Regions from separate parts of the Pseudomonas sp. GW821-FHT11G12 genome, predicted to be linked through region 2. Evidence: predicted binding sites of a transcription regulator. Region 2 holds the regulator's gene; the other holds the start of a gene.

Region 1 (4,387 bases), on a different contig from region 2:
TCAGGATCGCCGCCGCGAGGTTTTCCTTCAGCGGCGCAGCGCCCTGCTGCAAACGGTAGCCGCGCTGGTGCAGGCTGTGGCCGGAGAGGTCGAGGGACAGGATCGCTTCGCCGCGATCCAGACGCAGGTGAATGCGCAGGTCCGGGTTGAGCTTGTCGATGCTTGGACGGTCGCCCTGCGGGGTGCGCAGTTTGTCGACGATGGCGTCCTTGACCTTCAAGGCGCCGAAGTGGGTGTTGTCGATGCCCGAGCCGTGGCCGCTGAATTCAACGGCCAGGGTGCCGTCGGCCAGCATGTGGTCCTGCCACTCGACGTCGAGCACGCCGTGATACAGGTCCTCGGCGTCTTTCATCGGGAAGCGCTTGAGCACCAGCAACACGCGGTTGGCCAGACGCGACCAGAGGCACAGGCGATAGGCGGTTTCCATGGTCGCCATGCCACGCACGGCGGAGGTGTGCTCGCGGGCTTCTTCAAGGCCAAGCCCGACGGCTTCCTCGATGAGCAGGCCTTCAAGGCCTTTGGGGCAAGTGAGGAAGAGTTCGAAACGGTCGGACATGGTTTTTCCAGAGCCTTTGGCTAATGAACCGGCAACGCATTGCCGATCCGGTTTTCAATCAGGCGCTTTTCTACAAGAGCGCCCGCGTGGCACGAAGGTGTGCCGTTCCATCCCCGCTGCTCGGGTTAAAAGAGCTTAGATGCCGGGACAGATAAAAAAGTTGATGCAACAAAATGACTCAAAGCAACCCTTCGTCGAAAAGTACCCGACGGTAAACGTGGGTCATTCTCACTAAGGAATTAAACCTGTCATACAGTGCAGGGCCGATCATACCGGGGTTTGGTGAATAAACATTCATGAAACCTGGCGTTACTTATCGCCATAGCATCCTTTTCGTTACGTCCTTATGACAAAACGGTCATTCCCTCGATGTGACTCATTGGTTAGAACTGGACACAGGTTGACGTCGCAACGGCGTCAACACCTTGGCTCGCCACGCCGGCAGCGAGCCGCCAACGGCAGAGTTTTTCTGCCAGACCTCAATTGAGGTCGACGCGACAAAAACAGTCAACAAGTGAGGGAAACACCCTATGAGAAGACTTAAGCGTGATCCGTTGGAAAGAGCATTTTTGCGCGGATATCAATATGGCGTTGGTGGCAAATCCCGTGAGCTTTGCCCATTTACTCTACCGTCGGTACGTCAAGCCTGGATCAACGGCTGGCGAGAAGGACGCGGCGACAACTGGGACGGTATGACCGGCACTGCGGGAATCCACAGACTCAACGAACTTCACGCCGTCGGCTGACACAGGGCACTTATTCCGACACGACAATCTGATTTCGCAACACCCTGATCACCATGCACGTCCTTCCCGGACGGCGGGCTACGGCCCAGGGGCTCCTTCGAGGAGCCCTTTTTTATGCCTGCCTTTTCATGTCCGAAGATCAGCGCTTGGCGGCGATCGCGTCCACGGATTCACGGATCAACGCCGGGCCCTTATAGATGAAGCCGGAGTAGATCTGCACCAGGCTCGCGCCGGCAGCGATCTTCTCGGCCGCATGCTTGCCTTCAGTGATACCGCCCGCCGCGATGATCGGCAGTTTGCCACCCAGCTCGGACGCCAGCACTTTGACCGTGTGGGTGCTCTTCTCGCGAACCGGCGCGCCGGACAGACCGCCCGCCTCGTCACCGTGTTCCATGCCTTCAACGCCCACGCGGCTGAGGGTGGTGTTGGTGGCGATCACCGCGTCCATCCCGGTTTCGATCAGTGCTTGCGCGACTTGCGCGGTTTCTTCGTCGGTCATGTCCGGCGCGATCTTGATCGCCAGCGGTACATGTTTACCGTGGCGCAGGGCCAGTTCGGCGCGGCGCGTGGCCAGGTCTGCCAGCAATTGCTTGAGCGAGTCGCCGAATTGCAGGCTGCGCAGGCCCGGGGTATTCGGCGAACTGACGTTGACCGTGATGTAGCTGGCGTGGGCGTAGACCTTGTCCAGGCAGATCAGGTAGTCATCGACCGCACGCTCGACCGGGGTGTCGAAGTTCTTGCCGATGTTGATCCCCAGCACGCCTTTGTATTTGGCCGCCGCGACCCGCGCCAGCAGGTTATCCACACCGAGGTTGTTGAAACCCATGCGGTTGATGATCGCCTCGGCTTCCGGCAGGCGGAAAATCCGTGGTTTCGGGTTGCCCGGCTGTGGACGCGGGGTCACGGTGCCGATTTCGACAAAACCGAAACCCAGCTGCGCGAAGCCGTCGATGGCCGCGCCGTTCTTGTCCAGACCGGCCGCGAGACCCACAGGGTTCGGGAAGTCCAGGCCCATGACATTCACCGGCAGCGACGCCGGGGCCTTGCACAGCAAGCCGTTGAGGCCCAAACGCCCGCCCGCGCCGATCAGATCCAGCGACAGATCGTGGGAGGTTTCCGGGGAAAGTTTGAACAACAGCTGACGGGCCAGGGTGTACATGGGCGGGTATGACTCGAGGCGGCGAAAAGAGGCGGCGATTATAGCCGGGCATCGCCCCGCCGCGCGAGGCGCACACGCAAATCCCCTGCACTGGCATATGCCTTGCACCTTCCCCTGCATCAGCCCGCAGGCCAATGACGGCAGGCAGGCAAGGACAATGGCGTCGTCACCGGGTTTTGCCTCGACAAAGTCCGTGACGACGTTTTTTTTGAGGATGGCTTTTCATGACTCAAACCTCCATCGGGCCACTGGCCTGGGTCAACGGCAGCGATGCCCCGGAAAAAAGCGCGATCAACCTCGGCTTCATGGCCCTGAGCGACTGCGCTTCGGTGGTGGTCGCCGCCACTCAGGGCTTTGCGCAGCCTTACGGCTTGACCCTGAACCTCAAGCGCCAGAGTTCCTGGGCCAACCTGCGCGACAATCTGGTCAGCGGCGAACTCGATGCCGCCCACAGCCTGTACGGCTTGATCTACGCGGTGCACTTGGGCATCGGTGGCGTCGCGCCGACCGACATGGCGGTGCTGATGGGCCTGAACCAGAACGGTCAGAGCCTCAACCTGTCCCACGGTTTGCAGAGCCTGGGCGTGACCGGTCCTGAGGCGCTGGACCGCCACGTGCACCAAACCCGCGCAAGGCTGACCTTTGCCCAGACCTTCCCCACCGGCACCCACGCCATGTGGCTTTATTACTGGCTCGCAAGTCAGGGCATCCATCCATTGCAGGATGTCGACAGCGTGGTCGTACCGCCGCCGCAAATGGTCGCGCACCTGCAGGCCGGTCGCATCGACGGTTTCTGCGTCGGCGAGCCCTGGGCCGCCAGCGCGGTGCAGCAGAATCTCGGCTTCACCATGGCAACCAGCCAGACCATCTGGCCCGACCATCCGGAAAAAGTCCTCGGCTGCACCCGTGCCTTCGTCGAGCAATACCCCAACACCGCCCGCGCACTGGTGATGGCGATCCTCGAAGCCAGCCGTTTCATCGAAGAGAGCCCTGAAAACCGCCGCAGCACCGCGCAGCTGCTCAGCGCCGCCGAGTATCTGGACGCCCCGGTTTCCTGCATCGAACCGCGTTTTCTCGGCGATTACGACGACGGTCTGGGCAATCGCTGGCAGGACCCGCACGCCCTGCGCTTTCACGGCGATGGCGCGGTGAACCTGCCGTACCTGTCGGACGGCATGTGGTTCATGACCCAGTTCCGCCGCTGGGGTTTGCTGCGCGACGACCCGGATTACCTCGCCGTCGCCCGTCAGGTGCAGCAACTGGCGCTGTACCGCGACGCGGCCAGCGCTGTCGATGTGCCGGTCGGCGCCGAGGACATGCGCAGCAGCCAGTTGATCGACGGCAAGGTCTGGGATGGCAGCGACCCGGCCGCTTACGCGCAAAGCTTCAAGCTGCATGCGTTGAGCAACAACGCCCCCCTTCTCGCCCGCCGCTGACAGGAGACCGCGAACATGCTGCGCATTCTGCTGATCAACGACACCGCCAAAAAAGTCGGGCGCCTGAAAGCTGCGCTGACCGAGGCCGGTTTCGAGGTCATCGACGAGTCCGGCCTGACCATCGACCTGCCCGCGCGCGTCGAAACGGTGCGCCCGGACGTGATTCTGATCGATACCGAGTCACCGAGCCGTGATGTGATGGAACAAGTGGTGCTGGTCAGCCGCGACCAGCCCCGGCCGATCGTGATGTTCACCGACGAGCACGACCCCGGCGTGATGCGTCAGGCGATCAAGTCCGGGGTCAGTGCCTACATCGTCGAAGGCATTCACGCACAACGCTTGCAGCCGATTCTCGACGTGGCCATGGCCCGCTTCGAAAGCGATCAGGCCCTGCGCGCCCAGCTTCAGGCCCGCGACCAGCAACTGGCCGAGCGCAAACGCATCGAACTGGCCAAGGGTCTGTTGATGAAAATGAAGGACTGCAACGAAG
Region 2 (4,387 bases):
TGCCATCTACCGTGGTTTCCGGGGTGCGACCCACTCTGATCGTGCAGTCGGGATACTGCCCCGCCACGCCAACGAACTTTGCCGACGCCCGGGCATGCAGGCCCAGCTTGTTGATGATTTCGATTTCCAGAGCAGGCATCGCGGTGTGAATCCTTTAGCTGAGGTCGCGGTGGCGAACCTGGACGTTCTTCAGGGTTTTCTGCAGGGCCTGACCCAGGCGTTCGGTCAGGTAGACGGAACGGTGATGTCCGCCGGTGCAGCCAATGGCAATGGTGACGTAGGCGCGATTGCTTGCAGCGAAGCGCGGCAGCCATTTGAACAGATACGCATAGATGTCCTGGAACATCTCTTCGACTTCCGGCTGTGCCGCCAGGTATTCGGCCACCGGCTCATCGAGCCCCGATTGCGCGCGTAGTTCCGGTTTCCAGTACGGGTTGGGCAGGCAGCGTACATCGAACACCAGATCCGCATCCACCGGCATGCCGCGTTTGAAACCGAACGACTCCACCAGAAACGCCGTGCCCGGCTCCGGCTGGTTCAGCAGCCGCAGCTTGATGGTGTCGCGCAACTGGTACAGGTTCAGATTGGTGGTGTTGACCTTCAGGTCGGCCAGATCGGCGATCGGGCCCAGCAGGGCCGTTTCATCGTTGATGGCTTCGGCCAGCGAACGATTGGCGCTGCTCAGCGGGTGGCGACGACGGGTTTCCGAAAAGCGCTTGAGCAGGGTTTCTTCATCGGCGTCCAGATACAGGACGTCGCACTGGATGTGCCGGCTGCGGACTTCTTCAAGCAATTCCGGAAAGCGCGAGAGATGACTGGGCAGATTGCGCGCATCGATCGATACCGCGACCAGTGGCTGAGACAGTTCCGTATGAATCAGTGCGCGCTCCGCCAGTTCCGGGAGCAGGCCGGCAGGCAAATTGTCGATGCAGTAGTAGCCGTTGTCTTCGAGGACATCCAGAGCGGTACTTTTGCCCGAGCCGGAGCGGCCACTGACGATGATCAAGCGCATGTTTAGTGCCCGTTTTGCTCGTCCAGGACAACCTGATACAAGGCTTCGTTGGTGGTGGCGCGACGCAATTTTTCGCGTACGTCCTTGCGGTCGAGCATGCTGGCGATCTGGCGCAGCAGTTCCAGGTGCGCATCGGTGGCGGCTTCCGGGACCAGCAGCACGAACAGCAGGTCGACCGGTGCACCATCGATGGCGTCGAAATCGATGGGCGCTTCAAGGTGCATCAAGGCGCTGATGGGGGATTCGCAACCCTTGAGGCGGCAATGGGGAATGGCGATGCCGTTGCCAAAACCGGTCGAGCCGAGTTTTTCACGGGCAATCAGTGCCTCGAAGACATCTTGCATCTCCAGATCCGGTACTTCCCGGGCGATCAGGTTGGCAATTTGTTCGAGGGCTTTCTTTTTGCTGCCGCCCGGCACGTTCACGAGGGAACGGCCGGGGGTCAGGATGCTTTCAAGTCGGATCATGGGGGTGGGGGTTATCGACCGGTAGCGCCCTGAAGCAGGCTCTGGGTCTTTTCCTTATGCTTTTTGAGTTGTTTATCAAGCTTGTCGGTCAGCGCGTCGATCGCTGCGTACATATCGGTATGTTCCGCGTTTGCGACGACCTCGTTACCGGGAATATGCAGCGTGGCTTCGATTTTCTGCTTCAGCTTCTCGACGCACATCGTGACTTGCACGTTGGTGATCTTGTCGAAATGCCCCTCAAGCCTCTTGAGCTTTTGCTCAACGTACTCACGGAGAGGTTGGGTAACTTCCAGTTGGTGTCCACTGATGTTGACTTGCATACAGCTTCTCCTTCGTTGCCAGTGCATAAAGCGGCAGGCCGAAGAGCCTGCCACTGGAACGCTGTAACGTGGCTTACATCAACCGCTTGCGTTCGCTCGAAGGCGCGATCCCGAGGGATTCGCGGTACTTGGCGACGGTGCGGCGAGCCACCTGAATGCCTTGTGCCTCCAGTAAACCAGCGATCTTGCTGTCACTCAACGGCTTTTTCTGATTTTCCGCGGCAACCAGTTTCTTGATGATCGCGCGGATCGCCGTGGACGAGCATTCGCCGCCTTCGGAGGTGCTGACGTGGCTGGAGAAAAAGTATTTCAGTTCATAAATGCCCCGGGGGGTATGCATGAATTTTTGCGTGGTCACCCGGGAAATCGTCGACTCGTGCATGCCCACCGCTTCGGCGATGTCATGCAGCACGAGAGGCTTCATGGCTTCGTCGCCGTATTCAAGAAAGCCGCGCTGATGCTCGACGATCTGGGTGGCCACTTTCATCAGGGTTTCGTTGCGGCTCTGCAGGCTCTTGATGAACCAGCGGGCTTCCTGCAACTGATTGCGCATGAAGGTGTTGTCGGCGCTGGTGTCGGCGCGGCGCACGAAACCGGCGTACTGGGCGTTGACCCGCAGGCGCGGCACCGATTCCTGGTTCAGTTCGACCAGCCAGCGCTCGTTGTCCTTGCGCACGATGACGTCAGGCACCACGTACTCGGCTTCGGTGGACTCGATCTGCGAACCGGGGCGCGGGTTGAGGCTCTGCACCAGTTCGATGACCTGGCGCAGTTCATCTTCCTTGAGCTTCATGCGGCGCATCAGCTGGCTGTAGTCGCGGCTGCCGAGCAGGTCGATGTAATCGGTGACCAGACGCTTGGCTTCCGCCAGCCAAGGAGTCTTGGCCGACAGCTGGCGCAATTGCAGCAGCAGGCATTCGCCCAGGTTGCGTGCGCCGATGCCGGCAGGTTCGAATTGCTGGATGCGGTGCAGGACGGCTTCGATCTCGTCCAGCTCGATGTCGAGCTCCGGATCGAAGGCGTCGAGAATTTCTTCGAGGGTTTCGTCGAGGTAGCCCTGATTGTTGATGCAGTCGATCAGGGTGACGGCGATCAGGCGATCGGTGTCGGACATCGGCGCCAGGTTCAGTTGCCACAGCAGGTGGCTTTGCAGGCTCTCGCCGGCGGAGGTACGGGTGGTGAAGTCCCACTCGTCGTCATCGCTGCTCGGCAGGCTGCTGGCGCTGGTCTGGTAGACGTCTTCCCAGGCGGTGTCGACGGGGAGTTCGTTGGGGATTCGCTCGTTCCATTCGCCATCCTCTAGATTGTCGACCGTCGGTGCGGTCTCCTGATAGGAGGGTTCCTGGATCTCGGTGTTGGGCTTCTGTTCGGCGTTGTCGGCCATGGGATCGGAGTTGTCGAAGTCGTCGCCGTCTTCCTGGCGTTCGAGCATCGGATTGGATTCCAGAGCCTCCTGGATTTCCTGTTGCAGATCCAGGGTCGACAATTGGAGCAGGCGGATGGCCTGTTGCAGCTGCGGTGTCATCGTCAGCTGCTGGCCCATTCTCAAGACTAGCGATGGTTTCATGGCAGGGGCTTAACACCTTATTCGCCGGCGCTATGCGCCATCCACTACAGGGCGCCGAAGCGCCAAACTTAAGCAAATTATATGCCTGAAACTGTCGTGTTTGCCTAGAGCGCTGTAACAATAAAAGCGTATAAAAGTGCGCTTCAACGTTACAGCACCCGGACGGCTGGTCGAATGCTGTCGCGCTTACAGGCGGAACTCGTGACCCAGATACACTTCCTTCACCAGATCGTTGGCGAGGATGGTCGCGGAGTCGCCTTCGGCGATCAGTTGGCCGTCATTGACGATGTAGGCCGTTTCGCAGATATCCAGCGTCTCGCGGACGTTGTGGTCGGTGATCAGCACACCGATGCCCTTGGCCTTGAGGTGGTGAATGATCTGCTTGATGTCGCCCACGGAGATCGGGTCGACACCGGCGAACGGTTCGTCGAGCAGGATGAATTTCGGTGCGGTGGCCAGTGCGCGGGCGATTTCCACCCGGCGACGCTCACCACCGGACAGGCTCATGCCGAGGTTGTCGCGGATGTGGCTGATGTGGAATTCCTGCAGCAGGCTTTCCAGCTCCTTGCGACGACCGGCCTTGTCGAGCTCCTGACGGGTCTCGAGGATGGCCATGATGTTGTCGGCCACCGACAGTTTGCGAAAGATCGACGCTTCCTGTGGCAGATAGCCGATACCGGCCTTGGCGCGACCGTGCATCGGCTGGTGGCTGACGTCCAGGTCGTCGATCAGCACGCGACCCTGATCGGCCTGCACCAGGCCGACGATCATGTAGAAGCAGGTGGTCTTGCCGGCGCCGTTGGGGCCGAGCAGGCCGACGATCTGACCGCTGTCGATCGACAGGCTGACATCGCGCACGACCTGGCGGCTTTTATAGGCCTTGGCCAGGTGCTGGGCTTTCAGAGTTGCCATTACTGGGATTTCTCGTCGGTTTTCTTCTTCGGCTGGATCACCATGTCAATGCGCGGACGCGCTTCGGTGACCTTGTTGCCGGTGGCACGACCCGCGCTGGCCAGCTTTT

The links. Region 2 encodes sigma-54, which starts transcription at its own class of promoters, with help from an activator protein. Its sites were predicted from a motif close to ANTGGCATNNANNTTGCTNT; they were not measured.
Region 1: the regulator sigma-54 is predicted to act here: its motif matches at 2,551-2,570, upstream of AC1RR7_RS20735 (CmpA/NrtA family ABC transporter substrate-binding protein).

The regions. Positions count from the first base shown of each region.
Region 1 covers NZ_JBXARH010000007.1:129,367-133,753, reverse strand. Annotated here, with positions in the region: gene rlmKL (bifunctional 23S rRNA (guanine(2069)-N(7))-methyltransferase RlmK/23S rRNA (guanine(2445)-N(2))-methyltransferase RlmL) at 1-556, opposite strand, end outside; gene rmf (ribosome modulation factor) at 1,087-1,302, shown strand; gene AC1RR7_RS20740 (quinone-dependent dihydroorotate dehydrogenase) at 1,442-2,461, opposite strand; gene AC1RR7_RS20735 (CmpA/NrtA family ABC transporter substrate-binding protein) at 2,686-3,897, shown strand; gene AC1RR7_RS20730 (ANTAR domain-containing response regulator) at 3,913-4,387, shown strand, end outside.
Region 2 covers NZ_JBXARH010000006.1:223,044-227,430, forward strand. Annotated here, with positions in the region: gene AC1RR7_RS19470 (HPr family phosphocarrier protein) at 1-139, opposite strand, end outside; gene rapZ (RNase adapter RapZ) at 155-1,012, opposite strand; gene ptsN (PTS IIA-like nitrogen regulatory protein PtsN) at 1,015-1,479, opposite strand; gene hpf (ribosome hibernation-promoting factor, HPF/YfiA family) at 1,491-1,799, opposite strand; gene AC1RR7_RS19490 (RNA polymerase factor sigma-54) at 1,873-3,366, opposite strand; gene lptB (LPS export ABC transporter ATP-binding protein) at 3,553-4,278, opposite strand; gene lptA (lipopolysaccharide transport periplasmic protein LptA) at 4,278-4,387, opposite strand, start outside.